DNA from 4 places in the Paraglaciecola sp. G1-13 genome. Region 4 is predicted to be linked to each of the others. Evidence: predicted binding sites of a transcription regulator. Region 4 holds the regulator's gene; each other region holds the start of a gene.
What was found. The regulator sigma-54, encoded in region 4, starts transcription at its own class of promoters, with help from an activator protein. The targets are predictions, from matches to a motif close to GTTGGCACGNNNNTNGNNT.
Positions count from the first base shown of each region.

Region 1 (7,654 bases), 1.9 Mb from region 4:
TGCATATGATTTCCCTGAAACGTGGCAGCAAGGCAATTTAACTCTGCGTCTAGATTATCACTTCAACCCCACGGATATAGATGATGGTGTCAATTTATTGGTGCCGCTTTCCCTATTAAACCAGTTGTCTGTTGTGGGGTTTGATTGGTTAGTGCCTGGGCTACGTCACGAGCTTATCGTCACTCTTATTAAATCATTACCAAAACGTCTTCGACGAAACTTTGTACCCGCACCTAACTACGCGGATGCTTGTTTGTCCGATATCTCTGCGATAGATAAGAAAGGCCAACCTATCGCTTTTCTAAGTGCAATCAGCCAAAAGTTAAAGCGCATGACTGGCGTAGAAGTTGAATTAGAAGAATGGCAGGTAGATAGCCTACCTTCTCATCTGCGGTTTAATTTTAAAGTGCTAGACGATAATAACAAGGTCGTGCAACAAGGTAGGGATCTGCAAGCGTTACAGCACCAGTTACAGGGAAAAGTTAAGCAGAGCCTGAGTAAAATGGCGAAACCTGGTTTAGAAAGGTCAGGCATAACCCAGTGGGATTTTGAGCAGTTACCCACCGAATATGTCAGTAAGCAAAGTGGTTTTAATGTAAAAGCGTACCCCGCATTGGTGTCTGAAAAAAATGCAGTAGCGATAAAACTGTTTGATAAGCCGCATATGGCACTCGAAGCGCATCAGCTAGGATTACGACAGTTAATTTTGTTATCGATTCCATCTCCTATTAAATATCTGCATGAAAAACTGCCTAATAAAGCTAAGCTCGGTTTGTACTTTAACCCATTCGGGAAGGTTGCTGCCCTGATTGATGATGTCATCGCGGCCGCAACAGACGAGCTGATAGAAAGCTACCGTGACCTTCACGGTGACATTCGCACGCCAGAAGCCTTTCACGCCTGTAGCGAGCATGTTCGCAGCGAAATAAATGATAGCGTGTTAACCATCGCCCAGAAAGTTGAAACCGGCCTAACCAAAGCGCACCAAATCAAGAAGAAAATGAAGGGTAATGTGCCGATGGCGATGATCAATGCTTATGGGGATATAAAGCAGCATTTAGACAGCCTAGTATTCAACGGGTTTGTAAGTGATATCGGTGCTCGACGTTTGAGCGATTGGCAACGCTACATTGAAGGGATCGCCAGACGAATCGAAAAACTACCTATCGACCCAACAAAAGACCGCTTGCATCAATTGAACGTAGAAAAAGTGCACGGTGAGTATACAAAGCGGTTGCAGAAAATCCCTGCCGGCGTACCTATACCTGATGAATTAAAAGAAGTTCGCTGGATGATAGAAGAGCTTAGAGTGTCATTCTTTGCCCAGCAATTAGGCACAGCTATGCCGATATCAACCAAACGGATTATCAGCCAATTAGACGCTAATTAGCTCATTTAGAGGCAATCTATATATTTAACTGAGTGGATTAAGAAAAGTCCGTTGACATTGCTTAATCCGCACCCTATAAACACAGAGTAGGCAATAAACTAGGACGGAATTTTTGATGTTAGGCTACAACGACAAACGTAATTTTTTTCGCATGATGGTCAATTCAGCTTGCGAGATTGTGGTTAACGACGATGAGTCGAGTCGTACGTTGCACGCAGTATGTAAGGATATAAGTGCTACAGGCATGTCATTTGAAGTGGAAGAGCAATCCGTAGAAATCGGTACCGCTGTTGACGTTTATATTGAATCAACAAACAGCCAAATCCCTTCCTTGTCAGCCAAAGCACGCGTGGTGCGCTCTGAGTGCAATGAAGACAGCACCTGCGTAATTGGCGTCGAAATTACTGAGATGAATTAGCCTTAGACATAACGGGCTGTTAATCTCAGTTATAAAGGTCTAGGACGCTGAGCAAAGCGTAGGAAAATAAACAAGCGCTAACCTTAGAAGTAGCGCTTGTTAAGTATTTCTATAACGCCTCACAATAGTACCTCACAGCACTTTGCAGATTAATCCCTTCAAGTAAAACCCCTCAGGGTAGTTTGTTGAGACCGGATGATCAGGCGCTTGTGATAAGCGCTGGATTATTTGTACTTCTCGGCCAGCATCTAATGCAGCATCCGCTACGACTTTTTGAAACAAATCGAAGGGCATTAAACCTGAACAGCTAAATGTGGCTAGAATGCCGCCAGGGGCCATGATCTGCATTGCCAGCATGTTGATATCTTTGTATCCACGACAGGCTCTATTTAGCGAAGCCTTAGAGTCTACGAATTTAGGTGGGTCGAGTATAATTTGGGAAAACTGTTTAGACTGTGCTTTGTAATCACGTAATGCTTGAAATACATCATGATTAATAAACTCACATTTTGAACTATCTAGCTGGTTAATATCCACGTTGCGTTTAGCCGTTTCAAGGGCAAGGTCAGATACATCTAAACTAGTAACGCTACACGCACCAGCAGCAAGTGCATAACTACCGAATGTGCCTGTGTAGCAAAAGCAGTTTAATACGTCACGATCTTTGGCATATTGAGCGGCGATAGCGCGGTTATCGCGCTGATCTAAATAGAAACCCGTTTTATGACCTTGTTTCACATTGACGATGATTTTTACACCATTTTCTTCAATGATGACTTCATCCGGTATGTCGCCAGCAAGCACTTGGGTGATTTCTTCTAATCCCTCTTTTTTGCGCACTGCTACATCACTTCGCTCATATATGCCATGCTCAGGAAATTGTGCTTTTAGCGCCCAAACTATTTTTTCTCTATGTTTATCAGCCCCTGCTGAGAGCAGTTGGCAGACGATAACATTGGCATAAACATCGATGGTCACCCCTGGTAGGCCATCTGATTCAGCGGCAATCAAACGGTATCCGGTTAAACCATGTCGCTCAATTAGCTCTTCTCTGGATTGTTGGGCTCTAGCGATACGACGTTGAAAAAAACCGTTGTCGACACTTTCATTTTGCGTAAACGTCCATATTCTAACTTGTATCTGAGAATGTGGTGAGTAGGCTCCGCGGCCTAGCCATACGTCTTCGTGACTATAAACATCGACGGTATCGCCGAGATTCATTCGGCCTTTAGTGCTCTCAATTGCACTGGCAAATATCCAAGGGTGACGACGTAATAAAGACTTTTCTCGACCGGGGTGAAGTGTAACGCGTGATGACATAGTGTGGTGGTTTCCAGCATACAAATTGAAAGTAGATGAGCGTGGCGCAAAATCACATTATCAATGGTACAAATTAAACAAAAAATTCAATGGAGAATTCATGCAATTTATCGATTATGAAGAAGGGACGGCAACGGACACGCTTTTTGTTAATGATACTACAAAACCTACCCTCAAACAGGGGCAAGTGTTAGTTAAGGTACACAGCTTTGGTATTAACCGCGCTGATACATTACAGCGCCAAGGTAAATACCCAGCACCAAGAGGGGAAAGTCCAATTCTTGGTCTTGAGGTATCAGGGGAAATTGTAAGTCTTGGTATGTCTGCTGATAACGAGTCTTCCCGTTGGCAAATAGGCGATGAAGTCTTTGCGCTTGTGGCTGGCGGCGGTTATGCCCAATATGTGGCGGTCAATTCTGAACACTTAATGCCTAAGCCTAAAAACGTGGATATGCCGAGTGCCGCTGGTATCGCCGAGGTTTTCTTAACGGCATACCAAAGTTTGTTTCAAGTGGGCGGATTAAAAACTGGGCAGCGGGTTCTTATACATGCTGGAGCGAGTGCTGTGGGTCTTGCCGCGATTCAATTAGCAAAAGCGGATGGTTGTCATGTCAGTGTTACCGCATCAACTGAGAAAAAACTTGCGGTATGCGAAAAGTATGGCGCCGATCGACTGATAAATTACAAAACTCAAAATTTTGCTGAATGTTTCGAGCAAGGCGGAGTCGACGTTATTATTGATTTTGTTGCAGGGGATTATTTGAATCGAAACTTAAAAATCCTCAACGCTGATGGAACGATAGTGTACTTAGCTATGTTGGCCGGTCGCTATGCCGACAAAGTAGACATGGCCCTGATGCTTGCGAAACGCGCCACCATCACAGGCTCTACGCTGCGAAGCCGGAGCGACGAATACAAAAGCGTTTTAATACATGACTTTTGTCACAGGTTTTTGGCTGATTTTGACAATGGTGCTTTAAGACCTGTTATCGACACCCAATATAACGTAAAAGATATTGCATTGACGCACGAACGCCTCGAACGAAATGACACCATGGGTAAATTGGTTGTTAGTTGGAATTAATCTATCTCGCTACAAGGTTGCTTACTTGGCGCGATGTTAAATGTCTTAAAAGAGGTCTGGCGCACGTCTCGTGACGAACTGTTTGGAAGGTAGGTCACAGATTTATCATCGATTGTTTGAAAATATAGACTATGAAATGGAAGGTTAGAGACAATAAACAGCCTCTAACCTCATTTTATCGATTACAACGTCGATAAGAATTATTGCTGTTGAAGCACACTGAACTCCTCTTTAGAGACAAATCCATCCTTGTTGCTATCTAATTCGTTGAATATAGTGGCCAAAGTAGTATCAATACTGGCTTCTTTTGCACTTAACATATTGTCTTCGTTTACATCTAAAGCAGCAAAAATATCCGTTGCGGCAAATGCGCCTACTGACGTTAGGGCGAGAACACCCGCTGTAATAATTTTTTTCATTCGTTTCTCCACGTTATTTAAGAATGTCGTTTACTTTGTAAGGCGCTAGGACTGTTTTAACGTTACGCTGATTTCAATAGGCTACAATCTTGCGACCAAGGCAATAAGGGTTTAGTTCTCTAACTCACTGGCGCTAAGGTAACCATCTTTGTTCACATCTAACTCGGTAAAAACCGAAGACAGGGCCGCATCTGAGGAGGCTTCTTCTAGGCTAATGCGACCGTCATTATCCGTGTCTAACGCGTCCATTATATCGTCTTGTGCCAATACACAGTTTGAGGCGAAAAGTAGGCTAGTAATAACAATTAACTTTTTCATCTTATCGATTCCTTATGGCTAAACATTTAGCTAGGTTTTCGTAGCTATACCTGATTCTATTGAATCCGGTCTGACAAATTTAAAGAGCGGACTTGCTCGGCGGTTCAGATCGGGTAGAAGCATTTATATATATGCCGAACTCGCTCCTAAACTCAGCTAAACGGTTACACGCTTCATGCCAACTAAGAATAGTGCATAATTTTCAATGAGTTATAAGGGGGTGAGCGGCCTAGATACAAAGCGGACGTTGATAATTTAATGTTATAGTGCTAAAACAGTTACACAAATTCCGAGTTGAAACAAAAATTGTTAAATATCAATTATTTAAATGGAGTTAAATTGGTTACGCGTAGCGAAAAAGCAACAAAATAAAGGAAACATATAGTGCGCATTGCCTCATTTATTTTGCCGCCAAAGGTAAGAAGGATTTGGCTATTTAACGTTTAGGTAAGTTGCTGATCCACATCGTTTGATATGGTGCTAGTTCAATGAAACTGTCTGCAGCATAAATGGGTTGCTGCGTCATTAAGTCTATCCACTCGTCGGTACCTACTAAGTTAATATCACTTAAGTGTATTTCTTGTATCTCATCACAAATATTACTGATACAAAATATGCTTTGTCTTCTATCGATACTCTGACGCCAGAAACCAAATACTTTACTTCCTAACTGCAAGGTAAATTGTGTAGCGTTAGGGTGAAATGCCACCTGCTGGCGGCGTATGGTGAGTAGCTCACCCATGGCCTTCAATACGCGTTGGTGTTGGGAGTAGGGCGATGCTAATTGCTTCTGTAATTCAGTATATTGCCATTTGTGACGATTTATAGCGCGGTTATGACTGGTATTTTTAACCCGTTCGTAATCATTACCTGTAGCCAATAAACTGTGAATATAGATCCCAGGGATCCCTTCTAAACCAAGCATAATCGCATGGGCGCACATAAAACGCTGGAAGCCCCATTTATCCGTTCCCTTTGTTGTACCCTGAAGAGCGTCATATAATGCAATATTAATTTCATACGCTTTTTGCTGCCCATTTTCAGAAGCACGCCACGAAATCCTACCGCCAAAATTCTGCATAGTGTTTACGAGTACCGTGAGCTCCTCGTCTTCTAATAAGCCTTCAGCTGGTCGTAGGCCGATTCCATCATGGGATGCAATAAAATTAAAATAGGTAGTGCCGTTTTGCGCGGGGGGCATGCTCATTAACCATGACTTCAGGTAATGACAATCACCCGTAATGAGAGTATTTACCAACAATGGGGGCAAAGAGAAATTGTAGATCGCATGAGCTTCATTGGCATTGCCAAGGTAAGCTAAGTTTTCTCTATTTGGTATATTCGTTTCTGTGATAATAATCACATCTGGCTGCGCATGTTCAATAAGTGTGCGCAGTAATCTTACCACTTCATGGGTTTGTTCTAAGTTGATACAAGGTGTGCCAAGTTTTTTCCATAAAAAAGCCACGGCATCCAGCCTGAACAGCCTGACGCCATTATCCAAATATTGACGAATGATTGAAACGAAAGTTTCTAACACTTTGGGATTACGAAAATCAAAATCAACTTGATCGTGACTGAATGTGCACCAAACATGCTCGATACCTTTTGCTGTTTCAGTCTCACGTAATAGAGGAGACGTACGAGGCCTGACCACATTTGATAGGTCTTCATCTGGACTTGCCGTGTAGAAGAAGTCGCTGCCTGGTCCTTCACCCTTAATGAAGTTATCAAACCAAGCGCTTCGCGAAGAACAATGGTTAATTACCACATCTGACATTAACCTAAAGTCTGTCGCGATCCGTTTGATGTCTTCCCAATCGCCTAATGCTTCGTTCACACTAGAATAGTCGATCACAGAAAAGCCATCATCTGAACTGTAAGGAAAAAACGGTAATATATGCACGCTGTTCAAGTTCTTCGCACAGCATTCATTTAAAAAGGTGTAAAGGGTCGTTAATGGCTTCTCCCCAGGCGATTCAATTGAATCGCCATAAGTGATCAGCACGGCATCTTCTTGCGTCCAATTATTGTGGTGGCGTAAAGGAGGTGCGATTGATACGTCCTTTTCAAACCCCATCGTAGTCAACAGATCTTGGGCGAATGTTTGATAGGTAACACTCAGCTCAACCTCATTGTAAATAACAGCCAAATGATGTTCGACTAACTCGGCTAATTGGTCATAAGTACTTTGCATTGCTTCACCATTCATTATTGTTGTTCTAAAGGGATTCTTTACACTCGTTATAATCTTGTTCAACAGCGTCTTTTAGCCGCTCCAATACATTAGGCATAGCACTTACCACACGGTTCCAGCTTGGGATGAATGGGGTTTCCATTGGATTATCTAAGAAACTTTCGCCTGCCTTCATAATGTTCTGGGCAAACAACTCAACCGCTTTTTCTTCGTTGTGAATATCCAGTGACAAGCCATTCATGATGGCATCGTTATGATAGGTTTCGACAAAATCTAAAGCGATTCGGTAATACGTCGCTTTGATAGAACGGAACGTTTCCATGTTGAATGTTTCACCCTGAGTCGCTAGCTTTCTAAACATGGCCTTGGTAATGTCGATAGACATTTTCGACAAACCACCTGCGTCATTGTCAGCTGAAAGATCTTGATGCTTATGATCATATGTTTTGGCAATATCTGCTTGGCACAGGCGATTGCTTGAATAGTTTCTGTGCATTTCTGATAACAC
Region 1 covers NZ_CM147903.1:2,101,947-2,109,600, reverse strand. The annotation lists gene hrpA (ATP-dependent RNA helicase HrpA) at 1-1,390, shown strand, start outside; gene AC0L6N_RS08870 (PilZ domain-containing protein) at 1,506-1,808, shown strand; gene AC0L6N_RS08865 (class I SAM-dependent rRNA methyltransferase) at 1,941-3,128, opposite strand; gene AC0L6N_RS08860 (NAD(P)H-quinone oxidoreductase) at 3,229-4,212, shown strand; gene AC0L6N_RS08855 (EF-hand domain-containing protein) at 4,413-4,631, opposite strand; gene AC0L6N_RS08850 (EF-hand domain-containing protein) at 4,743-4,949, opposite strand; gene AC0L6N_RS08845 (sugar phosphorylase) at 5,386-7,146, opposite strand; gene AC0L6N_RS08840 (glycosyltransferase family protein) at 7,172-7,654, opposite strand, start outside.
Region 1: AC0L6N_RS08850 (EF-hand domain-containing protein) is a predicted target of sigma-54. The motif match lies at 5,114-5,132, and genes of this name have one in related genera.

Region 2 (7,654 bases), 350 kb from region 4:
TGAGCAAGTTATTACGTTTACTGGGCAGGCGGCGACGCTGAGCGGGCCATTCCAACTGGGCAACGGAGAGGGCCAAATAGACGGTGAGTTCAGTTGGCAAGATACCCCTAGCGCGACAGTGAACGTTAAGGGAGATGAAATGGAAATCGACTATCAGAATATCGTCAGGGCTAAGTTATCGCCTGACATCAATGTGCAATTTGGGGAAGCAGGATTATCGTTTAAAGGAGAAGTCACTTTACCCTACGCCCGTATTAAGGTGAGGGAGTTGCCACCCAGTGCTTTATCACCTTCTAGTGATGTGGTGTTGGTAAATCATGAGCAAGTCGCTAAAGAAAACAGTTTGCCGCTGGATTTATCTCTACAAATTAACATTGACCCAGACAAAAATAATGACGTCAAAGTGGATGCATTTGGTTTGACCTCAGACTTAGAAGGCGCATTGTTATTAACGCAAGCTGGCGAAGTCCTTAATGCTAACGGTGAGCTGAATTTGGTCAATGGTCGCTACCAAGCTTATGGCCAAGATTTGGTGATACGAGAAGGAGAAATTCAATTTAGCGGCCCGATAGATAGCCCATATCTTGCGGTGGAGGCAATTCGAGATCCTAACAAAACCGCAGATGATGTGATTGCAGGCTTGCGAATTCAAGGCAGTGCGTCAGAGCCTCAAGTCAGCGTATTTTCAGATCCAAGTATGGAGCAGCCAGAGGCGCTTTCGTATCTGTTGCGCGGCACTGCAATCAATAGTACTGATGAATCCTCAAGCGACGGGGCACTGGCCAGCGCGTTAATCGGGTTTGGTTTAGGTAAAAGTGAAAACAAAGTGACTAATATCGGGCGCAAACTGGGCGTAGAAGATCTCGCTTTAAATACCAGTGGTACGGGAGACGAAACCAAGCTTTCGGTTTCTGGTTATATCGCGCCTGGTGTGCAAATTCGCTACGGTGTAGGGGTATTTGACTCTGTTTCAGAAGTTGCTCTGCGTTACCAGCTATTGCCAAAACTGTATCTGGAAGCGGTGAGCAGTTTAAACAGCGAGCTGAACTTATATTATCAATTTACTCTTGATGGCAAAGAAGAGTCAAAGCCCGAGTAACTTACAGAAAAAACTAACTATGTTTCGAAACGGGCTAGCATTTTTACCTCAGTAACTGTACTGGATTGGCGCGTAATTTATTCAATAACCCACCGATAACCGTCATTATGAGTCGTTCAAATCATCTGGCGCAGGCTTATGTCATAAAAATTGTGACTTTTTTCGATAGTGTTACGTCTACTGATGATAAGTGTGTCGTTGTCTATTGTTTTTCATATTTTGTATTTTCATATCATCATTATCTAGCGCATTTTGGATAGGAGTCACCATGGCTGAATTATTACCCGAGTTGATTGAAGAAGTTGTATCGGCTCCAGAGCGCGGTGAACAAGATAATGTAGTGGCACTTGTAGCGGCGCAAGACACCGATGATGTGGCATTACTGTTAGAGTCTTTACCCCTAGAACAGCGCCTAAAAGTGTGGGAAGGAATACCCAAACGACGTCGACTCGATGTGCTGGTTGCCATGCGCGGGGATCCTCGCGAGACGTTAATTGCCGCCACTGATGTAAGTGAGTGGGAAGCCATTTTCTTTGAGGTGGACGCTGAGCAATTACTCGAGTTGTCAGATTCATTGCCCAATGCATTGGTTGATAAAGCGCTGGATGCCATGGATAAGCAACAGCGCCAGTATTTCACTGACGCGAGCCAATTTAGTGATGATGAAATTGGCCACTGGCTTAGCCAGGACCCACTTGTGCTGCCTTTAAACGCCAAAGTACGAGATGCACTGCGTTTGATTCGCCGAGATGTGCCAACCCATGCTGACACCATCTTCTTGGTTAACCGTGCAGGTCAATTTTCAGAAGCTGTAAAGTTAACCAACGTCATGGGGCTACCCGAGCATGTGCCCTTGGTGGATTTATCAGAAGAGGTATTCGATACCATCAACGCGAGTGACGAGCTAACCACGGCATCCTTGATGGTTCAACGTTCCGGCTTTGCTTCATTGCCGGTTGTGGATGAACAAAACAAAGTGCTGGGTCGTTTAGACATTTCCACCGCGAGTGAGCTACTGAATGAATTTTATGAGCGCCAAATTATGGCGACGGCAGGTATGGATGAAGACGAAGATTTGTTCTCGTCGGTACCTAAGAGCGCAAAGAACCGAGCGGTTTGGTTAGGTATCAACCTACTGACGGCATTTTTAGCCTCAGGTTTTATCGGGATGTTCGAGGCAACATTACAACAGGTGGTGGCGCTAGCGGTTCTCATGCCAATTGTGGCGAGTATGGGGGGCATAGCAGGTAGCCAAACCCTGACTTTAATGATACGCGGCCTTGCCTTAGGGCAAGTCACTGGCTCTAACGTGAAAGCCTTACTTAAGAAAGAGTTGAGTGTCGGGGGCTTAAACGGTGTGGTGTGGGCATTGGTGATTGGCTGTATCGCATATTTTTGGTTTTCAGACGCAATGCTCGGATTGGTGATTTGCTTAGCGATTTTATTAAATATCATTGCCGCCGCAGCGGCTGGAGTCGTGGTGCCTATGGTGTTGAACAAGTTCAACATCGACCCAGCGTTATCGGGATCAGTGATTCTAACGACGGTCACAGATATTGTAGGGTTTGTCGCATTTCTTGGTTTGGGGACCTTGTTCCTAATGTGATTTAAGTGAAAGCACAGCCTAGGACGGAGCAATTATACAATGTGTAATTTTTTCGTAGCCCACTGCAAAACCTACAAGGATAAGGGGAACGAAGAATAGTTGAGCACCACAGGGCAGGGCTTATGGACAAGTTCAGATGTTGGCACGTATGTCGCTTACTACACCCAGCCGAAGGAGCATTAACTCCTTCGTTTATCCGTTTTAAAGGAAGTGTGTATGTTGACTTGGGCCCTAACATTTTTTGTACTTGGCGTAATAGCGGCCGTTTTTGGTTTTGGTGGAGTGATTGGCGTCGCAGCCAGTATTGCAAAAGTGATTTTTTTATTGTGCGTCGCGTTTGTCGTGCTCTTCAGTGTGTTGGCATTTAAACAGCATAAGCGGCATAAGTAGTCATTAACATGAGCGCCATTTTGGACTCTAATATTCGGCCTGTTTTGGCTTGCCAAGATGAGCTGCTAGCGGCGCTAATGCTCGAAAATGACTGTTTTTAATAAACAAATCAGAGTTTTACTCTTGGCATCATTATCGCATTAGCTATGTTTTGAAGGTCTAATGCAAATGTGTGAGGCAGCGATGAAAAAGATATTACAAAGCATAACCCTGATTGCCATCTTCAGTACCGCCAGTGTTGGCGCCTCAGCCGGTAACTACTGGAAAGCGAGTGCGCTTGATGGTTGGATTGATGGTTACGTAGAAGCCACCTTGTTGCTAAATGGCAACTTGGATGCAACTGGCATTGATACGGACGTTGACAATGGCTCGGTGACCCTACGAGGTAAGGTGGAAACAGACTTAGATAAAGCCTTGGCGCAAGAATTAGTCATTGGTGTTGAGGGTGTGACTGGGGTAGAAAACATGCTTACGGTGTTTTCACCGGGAAAGAATGAAGACAGCGAAGTGCAGGCTAAGCTAACCGATAACAAAGTTGCTACTGTAGTCAAAACCCGTCTACTGGCGGCACCGGATATCAGCAGCACCGAAATTGACGTAAATAGCACTAAAGGTGTGGTCGTGTTGCAAGGGCAGGTGAAAAATGACGCTGAAAAGCAACGAGCGGTTGATATCGCTCAAGAGGCCATCGATGTAGAAAAAGTGGTGAGCAAGTTAAAAGTTAGCGAATAAATCATTGCACGCGCTGTAGCATCTGACGTGACAATGCTCAAAAATTATAAATGTAGTAAGAGGTATTATGATGGATAAGCACAATAAGAATGCATACTTTAACTGGTTCGAAAAAGTAGACAAGCCTGAGTCCAATGAATCGGAGCTTGTTGAGCGTTTAGTTGAGGAAAATACTCTGCTAAAAAAAATACTCATGCAAAAACAGCAGGAGGGTATTGAAACTGCTGTTTGATTATTGAACAATGAAGCGTCTTTCATGTCGATTAGGTGCTGTGGCAATTTGCGAGTTAAGCACCTAGCTGACCAAAACCCAGAGCCGCAATGCAAAATCCAGAGAGTGCAAATGTTCTAAAACAAACGTTGCTGGTGGTAGATAACCCCGGCGAAATGTTAAAAGCACTCACCCGCCAATTTTCAACATCATTCCATTTGCTCGTGTGTAATGACAATGAAGAGGTACTCAAGTTAGCGCTAAATGCACCTATCGACTTAGTATTGATCAGAGTATCTCCCCGTGACAGCGACTGGCTTCTCATTTGTACTCGTTTGAAACAGCACCCCCTAACCATAGATATTCCGCTTATCTTGTATGGTAAAGATACGCCCAAATCCTTAATTTTATCTGGACTAGAAGCGGGTGCATTAGACTTCGTTGAGCTGCCAACCGATATTCCCATGCTCAACATCAAGATCCGAAATCATATGCAGGTATCGGCTAAGCTTCGTACGCTGGCGCTTATCTCCTGTACCGATGGGCTGACTGGTGTACCTAACCGCATGCAGCTCGACACCACCTACAACCGGTTTTGGTACGCAGCTATTCGAGGGCAACATGAGCTGTCAGTGCTAATGATTGATATTGATTTTTTCAAGGGATTTAATGATACCTATGGTCATGTAGCGGGTGACGAATGTTTAAAGAAGGTTGCCACTACCATTGAAGCGAGTTTGCAGCGTGAGAGTGATGCTATGGGGCGCTATGGCGGCGAAGAGTTCCTAGTACTGTTACCTTTCACCGATAAAGTAGGCGCGCAAAAAATAGCTGAAATGATATTACGCAATATTGAAGCGCTAGATATAAAAAACAAGGCGTCTACTGTTAATGGTAAGGTCACTGTGAGTGTCGGTGCGGCAACACTCAAGCTCCATGACATTAACGACCACACCTTTAATCACCCTGAATTTCTAGTTGAGCAAGCCGACAGGTGTCTTTATCAAGCTAAGAAACAGGGCCGCAACCGGCTTGTGAGTTAGTCATACCCCTTCCAATAAATACGTGCCCTGTGAGAATTCCCCCAGCGGATTTTGAACAAGGCGTTGGTATAAGAAGGCTCATTTAAAGCACATAAAAAAAGCGCCATGTTGGCGCTTTCTAGTGTCGCTTTCAGATTTTAAACCCTAATCTTTATTGCTCACGAGCAATGGCGCGATAAGCAATGTCGTCACGATAGAACATGCCATTCCAGCTGATGCTCTTGGCCAGTTCATAAGCACGTTGTTGTGCCTCAGTGACGCTTTCGCCTAAGGCTGTTGCGCACAATACGCGCCCACCGTTTGTCGTTACATTACCGTTGACATCTTTCGTACCAGCGTGAAAAACCTTAGCCACGTCGCTTTCATTTTGGTTTAAACCAGAAATCACGTCGCCTTTTTTATAAGCTTGCGGATAACCACCTGCGGCGAGTACCACGCCCACAGCAGCTCTAGGGTCAAACTTGGCAGTGGCTTGGTCTAACTTACCGTCAACGGCAAGCTGCACTAACTCAACGAGGTCAGACTGCAAGCGCATCATGATGGGCTGTGTTTCAGGATCCCCAAATCGGCAGTTATATTCAATCACCTTAGGTGTGCCATCGGCCATGATCATCAAGCCCGCATATAAGAAGCCGTGGTAATCGTTACCTTCGCTTGCCATACCTTGTACCGTAGGGTAGATCACTTCATCCATCACGCGTCGGTGAATTTCATCGGTCACAACGGGGGCTGGTGAATACGCGCCCATGCCACCTGTGTTTGGCCCTGTGTCGCCATTGCCCACACGTTTGTGATCTTGGCTGGTGGCAAATGGTAATACATTTTTGCCGTCAACCATGACAATAAAGCTAGCTTCTTCACCATCCAAGAACTCTTCAATGACAACACGACTGCCTGCTTCGCCAAAGGCATTGCCCGCCAGCATATCGCGCACTGCATCTTCGGCTTCATCTAAGGTCATCGCGACAATCACACCCTTGCCTGCGGCTAGGCCATCAGCTTTTATCACGATAGGAGCGCCTATTTGTTGCAAATAGGCTAAGGCGGGCTCAATCTCAGTGAAATTTTGATATTCAGCTGTAGGGATCTTATGACGCGCTAAAAAATCTTTAGTGAATGCTTTTGAACCTTCAAGCTGCGCAGCGGCTTTACTCGGGCCGAAAATCGCTAAACTTTCGGCTTGAAATGCATCTACCACGCCCAACACAAGTGGTACTTCTGGGCCCACTATGGTTAAAGCAATCGCATTTTGTTTGGCAAAAGTGACCAGCGCGCTGATATCTTCAACGTCGATGGCAACATTCTCGAGTTTTGGCTCAAGGGCCGTTCCTGCATTACCTGGGGCAACATAAACTTGGCTTACACCGTTTGATTGTGCTGCTTTATAAGCTAGAGCATGCTCGCGGCCACCGCCGCCAATTATCAATACTTTCATGAGATCCGCTTTAGAAAATGGGTTAACAAATAGGGCTATTTATCAAAACGCCGCTCAATAAGGCGGCGTTTTGAATGGCTAATCGCTAGCCTAATACAGGTTTATTTTACGAACTTTAAGGTCATACGATTGCTCTCGCCAATCTTCAGGTACTTACCTTCGTCCTTCTCGCCTAAACGTAAGCTCGGGGGTAAGGTCCACACGCCTTTTTCGTGTTCGCCGCTATCTAATTTATTGGCGTTGATTTCACTTTGACCTGCTAGGGTAAATCCAGCTTTTTCAGCAAGAGCGATAACATATGACTGTTTCATGTAGCCGGAGCTTTGTTGCAACGCGCTGCTTTGTGATTCGCGTAAGCTATGCTCAACCACACCAAGCACACCGCCGACCTTTAAAGCTTTGTAAAAAGCTTTAAAGGCGTTTTCTACGCCTTCATCACCGTCTTGCATGTACCAGTTATGAATATTGCGAAAGGTGAGCACGCGGTCAAGGGATTCAGCTGGCGCAAAATCAGTGGCTTTCATTGGATGAAAGGTGGTGACCTTAACGTTTTGATAGCTTTTTAATGCAGTTATTTTCTGCTCAAATTGTTCACGAGATTTTTTATAAAACTCGTTGGTGTTCTCATCCACATAAAAGTGTGCAGCGTAAAACTGGCCCTTTTCCTTTAATAGCGGAGCAAGAATATTACTGTACCAACCACCACCAGGTGAAATCTCGGCTACAGCCATGTCTTCCTGAACTTCAAAGAAGCGAAGAGTTTGCTGCGGATGACGGTATTCGTCACGTAAACGTTGTTCGGTAGGGCGTCCTTCATCGGCTAGAGCATCGATAAGGGCATCAGCTTGAGCAAAAGAAGAAGCTAAGAACGTAATAGAACAAACTAACTGCGTAGCGCGCTTAAACATGAGCAAATCCTGTAATGAGTCTTTAAACGGACCTAGTGTAGCGTTTTTTTACGCAACACTAAATATCAAGTAGCTTAAACCTAAGCCGTAAATCTGCTCAAATCAGCGAAGAGCGATGGAGTAAACACCGCGCTTCGCTTGCGATTAATGCAGACAATTAATGGCGGAAGTGACGCATACCAGTGAATACCATAGCGATACCATGTTCATCCGCTGCGGCGATAACTTCA
Region 2 covers NZ_CM147903.1:5,030,565-5,038,218, forward strand. The annotation lists gene tamB (autotransporter assembly complex protein TamB) at 1-1,099, shown strand, start outside; gene AC0L6N_RS21435 (magnesium transporter) at 1,368-2,705, shown strand; gene AC0L6N_RS21440 (DUF1328 domain-containing protein) at 2,922-3,095, shown strand; gene AC0L6N_RS21445 (BON domain-containing protein) at 3,279-3,827, shown strand; gene AC0L6N_RS21450 (hypothetical protein) at 3,895-4,059, shown strand; gene AC0L6N_RS21455 (GGDEF domain-containing protein) at 4,149-5,081, shown strand; gene purD (phosphoribosylamine--glycine ligase) at 5,233-6,516, opposite strand; gene AC0L6N_RS21465 (class I SAM-dependent methyltransferase) at 6,618-7,424, opposite strand; gene purH (bifunctional phosphoribosylaminoimidazolecarboxamide formyltransferase/IMP cyclohydrolase) at 7,582-7,654, opposite strand, start outside.
Region 2: AC0L6N_RS21440 (DUF1328 domain-containing protein) is a predicted target of sigma-54. The motif match lies at 2,844-2,862, and genes of this name have one in related genera.

Region 3 (7,654 bases), 840 kb from region 4:
ATGTTTTTTCGATGGGATATCGCATTACCCCTGATTGGCGAGTGCACGTTTCACTGCCGTATATCACCCAGAGCACTGACCATATTAGCGTCGTGCCTGGCTATGATCATTTTACAATCGATAGTGATGGCATAGGTGATGCAGTGGTGTCTGTGAGTCGTCGCCTTATCGCGACAACGGATGATGTGTGGTGGTTTACCGCCGGTGTCAGCTTGCCTACAGGCTCAATCGATGAAAAAGGTGATACTCCACGAGATGCAGGGGACCAGCAGCTACCTTATACAATGCAGCTTGGTTCGGGTACGTATGATTTCCCTCTAGAATTTAGTTACCAAAGCATGGGCGAGCACGATTTTAGTTTGAGTATGTCAGCGATGATACGCACCGGTAAAAATGATAGGGATTATCGTCTGGGTAATAGTTACAGTCTTGCAAGTACTTATCGCTTTAACACATCAGACGACCTGAAACCCTTTGTTGGATTGTCTTACCAGTACCGCAGTGCCATTCATGGGCAAGACGATGAAATTACCCTCAGTGGTGCATTTCCCTATCCTGCGAGTATTACCAATCCAAGATTGTATGGTGGCAAAAAAATCAGTGCTGAGATCGGTGTCAGATGGAAATTCAGCGAGTCTTATGCGCTGAGTTTGGCATTTTCAAAGCCTCTCTATCAGAATTTGAATGGCCCGCAACCAAAAGAAAATTTTCAATCTGGCTTAACCTTATCCCGTTTGATGTAGTGACACTGTGTCTGACTTGATCAAAGTGAATAAAGCGAACAGGGGGGAGAGGAAAATCAGTAAATGGCTTTTTCTGTGCGCCATCTTGTTATCATATATCGTGGTTTTACACTCGGCTTTAGCACAACAAGAGGAGTTGAGTAAGGAGCGCAAACTAAAGGCCGCCTATTTACTGAATTTCACTAAATATATGAGTTGGCCCACAAACAGTGGCGCGCAAAATGATTTCAAATTGTGTCTGCAAAGTGATCGGTCATTCTTTGAATTTATGCAGGCCCTTGTGGCACGTCATAATCAGGGAAACAACAAGATGCATATCGCCATCGGTCATGTGCAGGAAGAGCCGCTATGTCATATGGCATACTTTCATTCTTCTCTTGAGCAACCCCTAGACCAAATGAGGCGGGCGGTGATTGTGCTAGAGTCCACGGACGTGAAACAAGCGAACAGCGCGATAAGGTTCTATACCCAAGAGCAAAGAGTGCGCTTTGAGTTTGATTTAGCACAATTAGCCAAAGTCGACGTGATAGTAAGCTCTGAATTACTTAAATTAGCTAGGATTGCTCGATAATGCTTTTTTCTAAGCTCAGGCGCGCATCATTTTTTCAAAAGCAATTAATGGCGATCATCGGTACAAATTTGCTGATATTGGCCATTGCCGCCTTTCTCATCTATTCCGCGTTTGTCGATGATTACCGCGACAACCTTGTTAAAACTATGGACAGCAACGCCTCTTTGCTGTCTGCGGCAAGCCGCTCAGCGTTACTTTTTCATGATGAGCAAGCAGGCCAGACGATCCTGGCGTCTTTAGCTAAGATCCCAGCCATGCGGTTTGCTCAATTACTGGACTCCGAAAAAAAGCGCTTTGCGACTTATACCCGGGACGATGCAAGTTGGGATGTTATGTTAGATGACATCAAACCTGGACACTTTTTTACAAACGATAATCTTTACCTGACCCAAGACATTACCTTAGGGGAGGACGTACTCGGCTACATTGTTTTATCAGCTGATACTCATTCGCTACAGGCTCAGCAGCGACGGTACGGGCGCATTGTACTGTGGGTATTTGCGTTGGGTTCTTTGTTAGCCTACCTCCTGAATTGGCGTATGCAAAAGCGCTTACAGTCACCGGTTAAACGCCTTATTCACTTAGTTGATTACGTCGCCAAAGAAGGGCGTTACGATCAACGTATTTTCAATCGTCGACAAGACGATATTGGGCGCTTGGTCAACGGTATTAACTCTATGCTAGATACCATTGAAGAGCACCAATCAAAGTTGAGCGAACATCATGAACATCTAGAAGGGCTAGTAGAGTTGCGCACAGAGCAATTGTACGAGCGTGCTAATTTTGATGCGTTAACACAACTACCAAATAGACACTCCCTAACAGAAAAAATTAGTCAGGCGATTGAAATAGCCCGTGAACGTAAAACCAATCTAGCCTTGATGTTTCTTGATTTAGACCGCTTTAAGGTCATAAATGATAGCTTAGGGCACTTCATGGGTGACAAACTGTTAATTGAAGTAGCCAAGAAGATCCAACATAAACTAAGCGACAGTGACGTGGTAGGTCGTTGGGGGGGAGATGAATTCGTTGTGCTAATTCAAAACCCGAAGGAACTCAGCTCAGTGGACAGTTTGGCGAAAGAGATTATCGCATCTTTGAGTCTGCCGCTTATTGTATCTGGACATCAATTACACATCTCTACCAGTATTGGCATTGCGTGTTTTCCTGATGATGGCGACGATGCATCGAGTTTACTTAAACATGCTGACACTAGCATGTATAAGGCGAAAGAATTGGGCCCTGGGCGGTTCCGCTTTTTTGACCAAGACATGTTGAATGACTCAGTGTGGCGATTAGAGCTAGAAACCCAATTGCGCCAAGCCTCCGCTCAACAGCAGTTTGCTTTGGTGTATCAGCCTAAAGTGAATGTGAACGACGAACAACTGGTTGGTTTAGAAGCTTTAATAAGATGGAATAATGGCCAAGAATATATTAATCCAGCCACTTTCTTACCCATAGCAGAAGACATAGGGTTAATGGAATCCATCAGTGTGTGGGTGTTAAAGCAGGCATGCCAGCAGAATGCAGATTGGCAGCGGGCGGGCTTTGATATTGTACCTGTTGCCGTGAACTTACCCGCATCGTTTTTGATGAGTCCCCAGTGCCTCGAGTTGATCAAAGGCGCATTGCATCAATCGGGTTTAGCGGCGCAGTATTTGGAAATAGAAATCACTGAAAATACCTTCATCGCATCTACCGAGTTAGCGGTTGATGTACTGAGTGCAATTCACGGTTTGGGGGTGAAAATCGCCATTGACGATTTTGGAACAGGCTACTCATGTATGAGTTATTTGCGCGACCTACCCATCAATACATTAAAGATAGACGGCATATTCATCAATGATTTAGTTGCGCCAGATTGTGTTCATGAGGGGAACGCTGAAGACCATCACTTACGGGATGAAGGCATAGTGCGCACTATTATCACCTTAGGCAAAAGCCTAGGGTTAAGTACGGTTGCTGAGTGTGTGGAACATGATTACCAAGTACAGATCTTAAAATCGATGGGTTGTGACATCATCCAAGGCTATTTCTATAGCAAACCTTTAAAAGTGGTCGCACTAGAAGCATATCTCAATGCGCATGGCCGGGCTGCTAAAGAATCTTAACGTTGATGTGTATTCTCACTGAGCAGGCGTCTTGATAGCGCGAACATTTGACACAGTGCCCAAAGCGTAAGGCTCTAGTATGTAGTTCAAGGCTGTGAATTCGGTGCTATTAACACGCTATGAATGCGCCATAAACAGCTTGTTAAGTTCAAAGTCGCAATGACTGCTAACGAGGGTAGCGTATCCAAATAGTATCAATTAATGAGAGCATCAGCCAGTAAGGGCGTCAGCCAATAAAAGCATCAGCCAATAGGAGCATCAGCCAATAAGAGCGTCAGCTAATAAGTGCGTCAGTCGATAAGCTTGCTCACTAAACAGTGCGCCAATTAAGAAACCTGTTACTGAACGCTTGAACGTAAGCACATGACTCACGCCTGCATTGTCCGCTGAGTCGTGCGACTTTCGAGCAGTCCGCTGAGGCGTAAGACTTTCGAGCAATGCGATACTTGGTGGTCTAGCGGTTAGGGTTTAACTTGCTTAACCAACTGTTGTTGCTCATGCGCGCGACTGCCTTATTTGGGCTTGAAGGCTGAATTGATTGTTGTAAGCGGCGTAAGTGCTCTGCAAAACGGTTTGTTGAATCTTTAGAGTAAATCATTCTTCTATCTCCTACTCAAAAACAGCAATCTGGTGTCTGCATTATCAGACAAATAAGCGCTTAACATGGACTTTATACTTTGCTTAAATAGGGCGAAAAAAAGCTCGCTGAGCAGCAAAGACTCGGTGGTCGGGCTGAACCCTAACCAAATGCTTAGTCGTTAGCCGCGTCTTGGACTGCTTCACCAGCACTCTCTATGTCTTCTCCTGCACCGTCAATCGTGGCACACGAGGTTAGTCCAACGACTAGAATACCAACTAATACAACAGAGTTTAAAAATGCTTTTAACGAATTTGCTATCTGGGTTTTCATCATTGTCTTCCTTATGGTTAAGTGATTTCACACTTTGCTTACATATTACTAAGCGATTCTTGTGCCAACTTCTTAAAAATAAAAGGCTTTAAGAATCAATAACTTAAAAATCCGTCTAGCATGGCTAATGTAAAGTGCGTAATTGCTACCCAACTAAGAGATAAAATTTACCTATTTATAACAACTCCTAAAGCACAGAAAGGTGAAATACAGCGTTTGCCACAGTGAGACTCCCCGAGCAACACCTGTTCATTAAGAGCTTACAAAAAAGCCGACCAGTATAAATGGTCGGCTTCGATTAAGTGGTGCAAGCCTCAACTGAATAGGTAAGCGCTGTGCTCGTTACGCGCTTTTCTAAGCGCTTTTATTTAGGCTTCGCAGTACATATTGAAGAATGCCACCGTCATTGAAGTAACTGAACTCATTGGGGGTATCAATGCGGATCTGCGCGTCGAAAGTGAATTCTCCTTGTTCGCCTTTTACCGATACCACTACTTCTTTTTGATCTCCATCTATGGCGTCAATCGAGTACTGCTCCGTGCCGTCTAACTTCAAACTGGCGGCACTGTCGCCTGATTTAAATTGTAGGGGTAGAATACCCATACCTATCAGATTAGAGCGATGAATTCGTTCGTAGCTCTCGGCAATTACCGCTTTGACACCGAGCAACAGTGGACCTTTTGCAGCCCAGTCGCGAGAACTCCCTGTGCCGTACTCTTTGCCCGCAATTACCACCGTTGGCGTGCCTTGTTCTTGATACTTCATTGCTGCATCAAACACAGACATCTGTTCAGCTGATGGTTGAAAGCGCGTCCAGCCGCCTTCTGTACCGGGGGCGAGTTGATTTTTCAATCTGACATTGGCGAATGTTCCACGCATCATAACTTCGTGATTCCCTCGGCGTGAGCCAAAAGAGTTGAACTCGTGCTCCTCAACACCGTGCGCTTGCAGGTATTGCGCAGCAGGGCCATCAGGGGCAATGCTACCGGCTGGAGAAATATGATCCGTGGTGACCGTGTCGCCGAGTTTCAACAAGCAGCGAGCATCTTTGATAGCACTGATCGCTTCGGGGTGTTGCTGAATGCCATCAAAAAAGGTGGGTTTTTTAACGTAAGTCGATTCAGGCCAATTATATTGCTCGCTATCGACGACGTCTAAATTATTCCATGTCTCGTCACCCTCAAAAATATGGCTATAACGTTCTGAGAACATGTTGCTATTGACCACATCAGTCACAAGCGCTTGAATCTCTTCATTGCTTGGCCAAATATCACGCAAGTAAACGGGCTTACCGTTTTTACTGGTGCCAAGGGGCTCCTTGAGCAAATCAATCTGCATATTTCCAGCTAGCGCATATGCGATAACTAATGGAGGAGAGGCAAGATAATTAGCTTTTACGTCAGAGTGAATACGACCTTCAAAATTACGATTGCCTGATAGCACGGAAGTTACATTTAGCTTTTCTTTACGAATAGCAGCGCTGATAGGCTCGGGCAGTGGACCCGAGTTGCCTATGCAGGTAGTACAGCCGTATCCGACTAGATGAAAGCCTAAATTTTCGAGTTCGTGGGTTAGGTTAGCCTTATTAAGGTATTCGGTGACGACTTGAGAGCCAGGCGCAAAGCTGGTTTTCACCCATGGTTTTACGGTTAGACCCATTTCACTGGCTTTTTTGGCCAGTAAGCCGGCAGCAATCAGCACAGAAGGGTTGGAGGTATTGGTACAACTGGTGATGGCCGCTATCACCACTGCGCCGTCGTTAAGGCTGAAACGCTGACCATTGTATTCGACCTCCGAGGAGTCCTCACTTTTCTCTGCTTGATGGCCACCTTCTGATTCGAAACGCCCTTTCTCGGGATCTTCGGTGGTGATAATCAGTTTTTCCTGCTCAGATAACCACGTACTGAACTTGTCTGCAGCTTCACTTAACGGGATCCTGTCCTGGGGGCGTTTAGGTCCCGCAATCGAGGTTACTACATCACTAAGGTCAATGTGTAGATTCGCATGATAGATTGCACTTTGCTGAGCTTCGCTGCCCCACATGCCCTGTGCTTGGGCATACGCTTTGATCACATTGATATTGCGCTCTTCGCGGCCAGTCAAACGCAGGTAGGTTTCGGTTTGTTCGTCTAACGGGAAGATACCACACGTTGCACCATATTCTGGTGCCATGTTCGCTATGGTAGCTCTGTCGGCTATAGTGAGGTGTTTTACCCCTTCGCCGTAAAATTCGACAAATTTACCGACGACGCCAAATTCGCGTAGCTTTTGAGTAATGGTCAATACTAAATCTGTCGCCGTGGTACCTGGCGGCAAACTGCCGGTAATTTCCATGCCGACTACCTCAGGTATTAGCATGGTGACTGGCTGACCTAACATGGCGGCTTCAGCTTCAATGCCGCCTACACCCCAGCCCAAAATGCCTAAGCCGTTGATCATGGTCGTATGGGAATCTGTGCCTACTAGGGTATCCGGATAGAGCAATGGCTGCTTGTGCTGCTCTTCAATAAAGGTGACACGTGCCAGATATTCTAAGTTCACCTGATGCACAATGCCTTTACCTGGCGGAACCACTTTAAAATTGTCAAACGCCTGCTGACCCCATCGTAAGAACTGATAGCGCTCCTTATTACGCTGTACTTCCATAGCGGTATTCTTGTCGAAGGCATCGTCTTGGGCGAAATAATCCACCATAACGGAGTGGTCAATAACCAATTCCACGGGTTTTAACGGATTAATTTTTTGCGGGTCGCCTCCTAAATCAACCATGGCATCGCGCATGGCGGCTAGGTCAACTACCGCTGGTACGCCGGTAAAATCTTGTAGCACCACTCGAGAAGGGACGAAAGCAATCTCAGTCGTTGACTGGTCATTAATATCCCAGGTGGCGAGTTTGTTAATATCTTCTTCTTGAACAAAGTTTTCAGCGCTGTGGCGCAAAAGGTTTTCTAACAATATTTTAGCGGCGAAAGGCAGTCGCTCAATGTCGTGGGTATCTGCAAGGGCATCGAGGGCATAATATGAGAATTTTTCACCCTCAAGGGTCAAGGTTTTTAGATAAGGGGAAGCTTGTTGCATGATAATCTCCGGCTGAGGGATGTTTGGTGATAGGTTTATATCTTCGAGAGTTTTATATCGTCGAGAGTCAGCCGCCATGCACAGGCATGTGCGCGCGGCTGTTAGTTGGTGAATTACGCGCTGGGCAAGCCCTGCAAGGCGCGTTTCACTTTGAGTTTGTAATCGGCGTCATTTAACATGTCGTGATCGCACTCTGGGCAATGTTCAACATCCTTAGCTGATAAGGTGCAATGCACGCGTT
Region 3 covers NZ_CM147903.1:1,042,132-1,049,785, forward strand. The annotation lists gene AC0L6N_RS04325 (transporter family protein) at 1-743, shown strand, start outside; gene AC0L6N_RS04330 (YfiR family protein) at 844-1,314, shown strand; gene AC0L6N_RS04335 (putative bifunctional diguanylate cyclase/phosphodiesterase) at 1,314-3,425, shown strand; gene AC0L6N_RS04340 (hypothetical protein) at 3,880-4,023, opposite strand; gene AC0L6N_RS04345 (entericidin A/B family lipoprotein) at 4,177-4,335, opposite strand; gene acnA (aconitate hydratase AcnA) at 4,690-7,413, opposite strand; gene AC0L6N_RS04355 (PRC-barrel domain-containing protein) at 7,527-7,654, opposite strand, start outside.
Region 3: AC0L6N_RS04345 (entericidin A/B family lipoprotein) is a predicted target of sigma-54. The motif match lies at 4,386-4,404, and genes of this name have one in related genera.

Region 4 (7,654 bases):
GCCGTTTGAGCCATCAGGTCTTTGCTACTAAAATGGAACACTTTGATTTGCTCGGTTTTACTTTATTCAAAGAGCCTCAATACACGATATTTGTTGCGTCACAGACTGCGCCTTGGCAGGTATCAGCCAAAGACGGTACTTTGTATGAAGACAATCGGATCCAATTAGAGAATAATGTCGAGATACGTAATCAAGATGAGCAAGGATTTGCTCGTAGCATTCGCACGGACTTCATCGAGATAAACTTGATCGATAAAACCATGGTGTCTGACCAACCAGTAAAAATATTTGGCCAGCACTATGTCATCAACAGTAACGGTTTTAAAGCCAATTTAACGACCCAACAATATGAGCTACTTGATCATGTGCAAACCATTTATCAACCTCAGCCTTAGCTTAGTTGCCTTAGCAACATTAGCATTTTCCCCATTAAGCATGGCTGGCAAAGAAGATTTCACGCAAGCGATAAAAGTGGACTCGAAGTTTCAGTTCGGGGACGGTAAAACTAAAAAGTCTATCTTTCGAGAAGACGTGCACATCAATCAAGGTAGTTTGAATGTGTATGCCGATGAAGTAGAAGTCGACGCGAGTAAAGGCGAAGGTAACGAAGTTTTCATCGCGACGGGTAGCCCGGCTAAATACTCTCAACAACAAGAGCAAGGGGGCAGTATTGAGGCATCAGCCAATCGCATTGAATATCGCAGAGATTTACGCACACTAACCTTAGAAGGCGATGCACAGCTGAAGCAGAACAATAGCAGTGTAAAAGGTGAGTCGATAGTGTTTAACATGGAACTTGAACAAATTGTCGCGCAAGGAGAGAGCGAGAGTGAAAATAGCGGACGAGTTACGACTATTTTTCAACCAGCTAAGAAATCAGCGAGCAGTAAAAAGCAAACTGACGCGAAAAAGTCCAGTGATGCTGAAGTCAAACCAAAACAGGATGAAACTCCATAATGGCGACGTTAAAAGCCTCGCATTTGGCTAAATCCTATAAATCGCGTCAAGTTGTGCGTGATGTCAGTCTAGAAGTGTCCACTGGCCAGATTGTCGGTTTACTTGGTCCAAACGGTGCAGGTAAAACAACCACGTTTTATATGATTGTCGGTTTGGTTCCCTTAGATAAGGGAGAAATCAGTATTGATCAGCAAGATCTTACCCTACAGCCCATGCATATGCGCGCTCGTTTAGGGATTGGTTACTTACCCCAAGAAGCCTCTATTTTTCGAAAACTGACAGTCTATCAAAACTTGATGGCTATCTTGCAGACACGCAAAGAGCTCAGTGCAGAACAAAGAGAACAGCAAGCGGATTCATTACTCGATGAGTTCAATATAAATCATATTCGTAACAGTGCTGGTATGAGTTTGTCTGGAGGTGAACGCCGCCGGGTAGAAATAGCGCGGGCACTGGCAGCCGATCCAGAATTTATTCTGCTCGATGAGCCGTTTGCCGGTGTTGATCCTATTTCAGTTAATGATATTAAAAAAATTATTCAACATTTACGTGACCGTGGTATTGGTGTTTTGATAACCGACCACAATGTAAGAGAGACACTCGATGTGTGTGAGAAAGCTTACATTGTTAGTCATGGTGAACTCATCGCTTCTGGCACGGCAGAAGAAGTATTAAGTGATCAACGTGTAAGAGATGTATACCTAGGCGAACAATTCAGGCTATAGTTAAGCTGAAAAAGCCGCTCATTTTATCGAGATTATACTCAGGCGCTTGGTGAGACATTTACAGTCAATCGAATCAACCACAGCATATTTTTTAGTTTGCAACGGACAGAATAAAGAAGTAAATGAAACCCTCTTTACAATTAAAATTTAGTCAATCACTCACTATGACGCCACAGTTACAGCAAGCTATTCGTTTGTTGCAATTGTCTACGTTAGATTTACAGCAAGAAATTCAAGAAGCCTTGGATTCCAACCCGCTGTTGGAAGTTGAAGAGCCTACGGATCAGGAATCCGGCGATAGTGCGTTAAATGACAATTCCCTCGACCCGTCTTCTAAAGATACCAATGAAATAGTTGATACCAGCAGTGACAACTTAGACTCAAGTGAAGCGTTCGAGAAAAACGAAATCCCAGAAGACTTACCTACGGATACCACTTGGGATGAGTACATCAGCGCTTCTTCCGCACCTGCCTCTAGCATATCCAGTGGTGCCGGCGGTGATGACGAACAGATCTTTCAAGGCGAAACCACAGATAACATTCAAGATCATTTGCTGTGGCAAATGCGTTTAACCCATTTTAGTGATACCGATGTCGCGATTGCGACAGCGATCATTGATTCTATCGATGAGTCTGGTTATTTGACCATGAGCGCTGAAGACGTTCTGGCCAGCATGGATGATGAAGAAATAGAGCTCGATGAAGTGGAATGCGTACTTAAGCGTATTCAAATGTTCGACCCAATTGGGTCTGGCTCTCGTACACCACAAGAATGCTTGCTAGTGCAATTGCGTCAGTTTGCTCCTGATACACCCTGGTTAGAAGAAGCGAAGACCTTGATTGGGGACTATGCCGACCTTTTGGCAAGCAAGGATTACCGTACTTTGATGCGTAAATCTCGCCTTAAAGAGGATGATTTGCGTGAGGTCATGCGTTTACTTAAAACGCTCAATCCGCGTCCAGGCAGCGCCTTGATCAAAGGTGAAGCAGAATACGTTATACCTGATGTGTCAGTGAGTAAGAAAAATGGCCGTTGGACAGTAGAGCTTAACCCAGACAGCCTACCCAAATTGAACGTTAATCAACAGTATGCTGCAATGAGTCGTAGCGCGAAAAACACCAGTGATAGTCAATTTATTCGCTCACACATGCAAGAAGCCAAATGGTTTATTAAAAGTGTTGAGAGCCGAAACGATACCTTATTGAAAGTGTCAAACTGTATAGTACAGCAGCAAATGGGCTTCTTTGAACATGGGCCTGAGATGATGAAGCCTATGGTACTAAATGACGTAGCCGAAATGGTGGATATGCATGAATCTACAATTTCTCGTGTTACCACCCAAAAATATATGCATACCCCTAGAGGTATATTTGAGCTGAAATATTTCTTCTCGAGCCATGTTGCAACTGAGACAGGCGGAGAGTGCTCGTCAACGGCGATACGCGCATTGATTAAAAAGCTGGTCGCAGCTGAAAAACCAAGCAAGCCGCTAAGTGACAGCAAGATTGCTCAATTGTTGGCCGATCAAGGCATCATGGTCGCTCGGCGAACAATAGCAAAGTACCGGGAATCTCTGATGATACCCCCGTCGAACCAACGAAAAAGCCTATTGTAGGCTGATTAAAGAAGGAAGAGGCGATATGCAAATTAATATTACTGGTCACCATGTGGATGTAACCGATTCACTAAAAGATTATGTCGATACTAAATTTACCAAGCTCGAGCGACACTTCGATCAGATCAACAATGTTCACGTCATTCTCAATGTAGAAAAGCTCAACCAAAAAGCGGAAGCGACAATACATTTGAATGGGGCAGATGTATTTGCCACCATGGAACACAACGACATGTATGCGGCAATAGATGGCCTAATCGATAAACTCGATCGGCAAGTTATCAAGCATAAAGAAAAAGCTAAACGCCATTAACCCATCAGGTAAATAATGGAAATATCAAATATTCTTCACCCTGACTGCGTCGTATGCGCAGTTCAGGGGTCCAGCAAAAAGCGCATTTTAGAGCTTATTAGTCAATTGGCATCTGAGCACCTTGTTGAAGTAGACCAAGCGACCATTTTATCCAGTTTAGCGGGGCGCGAGAAAATGGGGTGTACGGGCATTGGTGGTGGTATAGCACTACCACATGGCCGTATAAAAGGGCTAGAGTCAGCCCTAGGCGTGCTTGTAACGTGCCAACCTCCGGTCCAGTATGACGCCATCGATAACATGCCAGTGGATATCTTCTTTGCTATTTTAGTACCAGAGGAAAAGGCCCAAGAGCACCTACAAACCTTGTCGGCGATAGCCAAAAAATTCGTTGATAAAGATATTTTAAATCGTTTGCGCAGTGCAACCACAGACCAAGAATTATTTCAGGTACTCAGTTAATTATGAAGCTTATTATCATCAGTGGGCGTTCAGGCTCAGGGAAGTCCATCGTTTTACGTTCACTGGAAGATTTAGGCTATTACTGCGTTGATAATATCCCCGTCAACTTATTGCCCACTTTGACCCATACCGTCGCTGACGAGTACGATCAGGTCGCGGTCAGCATTGACGTGCGAAATTTACCCAAAGATCCCAACGAATTGGTGGAAATACTCGACTACTTGCCGTCAACGTGGGAAATGACCATATTGTATTTGGATGCCAGCGATGACGTACTGATTAAGCGTTTCAGTGAAACCCGCCGCTTGCACCCGTTGTCTAAGCAAAACAAATCATTGTCTGGTGCTATTCAAGCCGAAAGCCAGTTATTAGCGCCAATAGCCGAACGTGCAGATTTATATATAGACACAGATCAATTGTCAATTCACCAGCTGGCCGAATTGGTGCGTGAGCGAATATTAGGTAAAAAAAGCTCACGCTTGGTTTTGGTTTTTGAAAGCTTCGGTTTTAAACACGGTATTCCTAAAGATGCGGATTATGTATTTGATGCGCGTTTCTTACCCAACCCGCACTGGGAGCCAGATTTAAAACCCCTTACTGGACTTGATTCCCCCGTCGAGATTTTTCTTGGCTCACAACCTATAGTCACTAAATTTATTTGGCAAATTCAGAATCTGATTTCTACTTGGTTGCCACATTTAGAACGTAATAACCGTAGTTATGTGACAATCGCCATCGGGTGTACTGGCGGTCAGCACCGCTCTGTGTACGTAGTGGAAATGTTAGCCAAAACATTTAGCACCTCGCACCCTGATGTGCAGATACGTCATCGCGAGTTAAACCGATGAGTGAGCGATTAGAGAAAACCTTACTCATAGTGAACAAGTTAGGGCTGCATGCCAGAGCAGCGACTCAATTGGTTAAGCTTGCGAATCAATTTGAAGCTGAAGTCACTATTGTTCAGGATGACAAAAGTGCCTCAGCAAGCAGTGTGCTGGGCCTAATGATGTTAGAGAGTTGCCAAGGCAAAGAAATTCAAGTGATATCTGAAGGGAAAGACGCGCGCCAAGCGATGGATGCTGTTGAAGAGCTTATTGTCGGAAAATTCAACGAAAGCGAGTAATCAGTTAGATTTAATGCAACGTGCACTTCAATTTAGACTTTTTCCACTCATCTCGACTTTCTACTCATTCGCTATTTTTTTGAAACGCGCGGTTGGGTTATCAGCAACCCAATTGACTGCTTAATCCACCTAAACGCGCTTCAACCGCATATTCTTTGCTGCCCTTCATTTCTGGGAATATATTCAGACCGCTGCGAGTTTCTACGTTATCAATCGTGACTTCTTTACTGCAGTAGTCATCGGCTCTCGCGCTATTTTGCTCCATGACATAGGCGGACGCTCTAACATAACCCGCTTGGTTTATTGTCGCGACAATTTTGAAGTAGCCAGAAGGAATAGTGTGGCTTTCATCTGCACCTGGAAGCGTAGCAAAAAAGCTTTCATATAGCGGGCCTGTTACTACATACACGGACTCTCCGCTGCGCGCTAATACGCGCACTGCAGACTCTAATCGGACCCATGGCCCTTGATTCAAATTAGAGCTTTGGGGGGTAATGTTTGATAGATAGTTTGTACTGCGCCAATCAGCGGTATTGCTCACACTTGCCAATGGAACTTGGTGTCCTCGATCGGTACGGATGAGAGCGTGAGCATCTTTATAGTCAGCGGCTTCTAGCGTGTGCTCGCGCTTTAAGTTTGGATCAGAGCGCCAACTGCGTGAACGACTAGGACCATCTATCGTTTGCGTGGTCACTTTATATGCGGCCCAATCGGCAAACTTCGTTTTCTGATTATTGCTTATGGTGTAAATGGCGCGCTCAAGTAAGTCGTTGCTGTCAGGAGCACCTGTCGGGCATCCTAAAGAGCTACACACATTGGCGTACCCGGCATTACAGACAAATGCCAGTATTAATACAAGGTAGGACTTCATTAACGTTACTCGGGTTAAACTCTACACGTACATCAGTGCGTAGATCATACCTCAAGAGCGCAATAAAACCGTTACACTTATATGAAATTATTCAGTGAATTTATGGCTTAATATTATTGATGGCAGGAGTCAGTTCACCAATAACACCAATGCTTTTGCTGCTGAGCTTGTAAGAAGTGTTCGGCCTCTGTGCCTTGCAATAATGCCATGGTTGCTAACATGCCGGATTGAATACAAAAGTCAGTGGCTACGGTCACAGAGCGGGGGGCCCCAGAAACTGGATAACCGGTTTTGGGGCTCAATATATGACTATAGCGAACACCGTTGTGGACAATAAAGCGCCGTGTATCTCCGCTGGTGGCTAACCCACCGGACGCTATCTTCACTAACGCGCTTTTAGCTGAATCACCCTTGACGTGAGGGCGTTCAATACCTACTTGCCAATACGCCTCATGGTGCCTTGGTTGGGTAACTTGAATATCCCCGCCAAAATTAATCAACACAGAGGTATCCGGTGCCAATTGCATACACAATTTGGCCGCTGAATCCACAGCATATTCTTTACCAATGCCGCCAAAATCTAACTCGAACCCTCTGGGTAGGCGAATCTGTTGCTGAGTAAATTGCACATTTTGCCAGCCAATGTATTGCAATACTTCGCTGACGTGCTCCGAACGTGGAAATTGACCTTTCCCGGTGAAATCCCATATCTTTCGTAGTACGCCAGACGTTAAATCAAACATGCCATCGCTTAGTTCGAAACACGTTTGCCCGAAGGCGAGCAATCGATGTGTTTCTTGATCTATATCGACCCATTTTCCATGGCTATTGTTTATCTGATGAACTAGGTTGCCAACAATATAGCGACTGTACTTTTGCTCGATCCGTTTCGTTTGCAAGACAACTTCTTGTAGTAAGCGATTGGCGAGCAATTGATTCGGGGTTTCAATAAGCAATTCACATGGACTGGCCATGCAAAAGAAGTGACCATGGTAATAGTCACTTTTAGCTATTAGGGCGGGAGCTTGACTCAAGGTTGTCCTACTTAGTTATGCGTTGATTTTTGGTGGGTGAATTCGCTATACATCCTACGCCAATATACCTTGAGCCAATCTCATATCAAAAGCTATAGCTAACCTGAGCAATAATGGCATCGATACTTGGGTAAAGATCTAGGCCTTGCAAAGCGCCTGGTTCATCGAACCCCGCATTTTTTGGACTCTGCTGATAATATTCCAGCCGAACCGCCCACTCGCGACCATTATCTAAGGCTTGTCCATACTTAAGGCCAATGGTGTACGCGGTCATTTCACCTAAACGATAATCTGCGCTGGCCACTGACGGTAGCAGTGAGCCTGCAAGCAAAAATGGCTGATAGAAATCTGCGGCGCTCTGCTGATAATAACGAAAGTGCGGTTGGATATAGCTGTTATCGGTTAGCTTCACTCTAAACCTGGAGTCCAGTGTATGCGAGTCAATATCCCAGTCATCGGTCGCATAACGATAAGAGACATCGGCAATACCGTAATCTGAGGCGTATTTGGTTTGCCAGTAGACACTTTGTTTAGTGCGCTTATCTGGTCGATTCTC
Region 4 covers NZ_CM147903.1:204,240-211,893, forward strand. The annotation lists gene lptC (LPS export ABC transporter periplasmic protein LptC) at 1-395, shown strand, start outside; gene lptA (lipopolysaccharide transport periplasmic protein LptA) at 436-957, shown strand; gene lptB (LPS export ABC transporter ATP-binding protein) at 957-1,682, shown strand; gene AC0L6N_RS00905 (RNA polymerase factor sigma-54) at 1,805-3,298, shown strand; gene hpf (ribosome hibernation promoting factor) at 3,324-3,611, shown strand; gene ptsN (PTS IIA-like nitrogen regulatory protein PtsN) at 3,627-4,070, shown strand; gene rapZ (RNase adapter RapZ) at 4,073-4,918, shown strand; gene AC0L6N_RS00925 (HPr family phosphocarrier protein) at 4,915-5,193, shown strand; gene AC0L6N_RS00930 (DNA/RNA non-specific endonuclease) at 5,294-6,064, opposite strand; gene AC0L6N_RS00935 (FAD:protein FMN transferase) at 6,199-7,038, opposite strand; gene AC0L6N_RS00940 (DUF3570 domain-containing protein) at 7,184-7,654, opposite strand, start outside.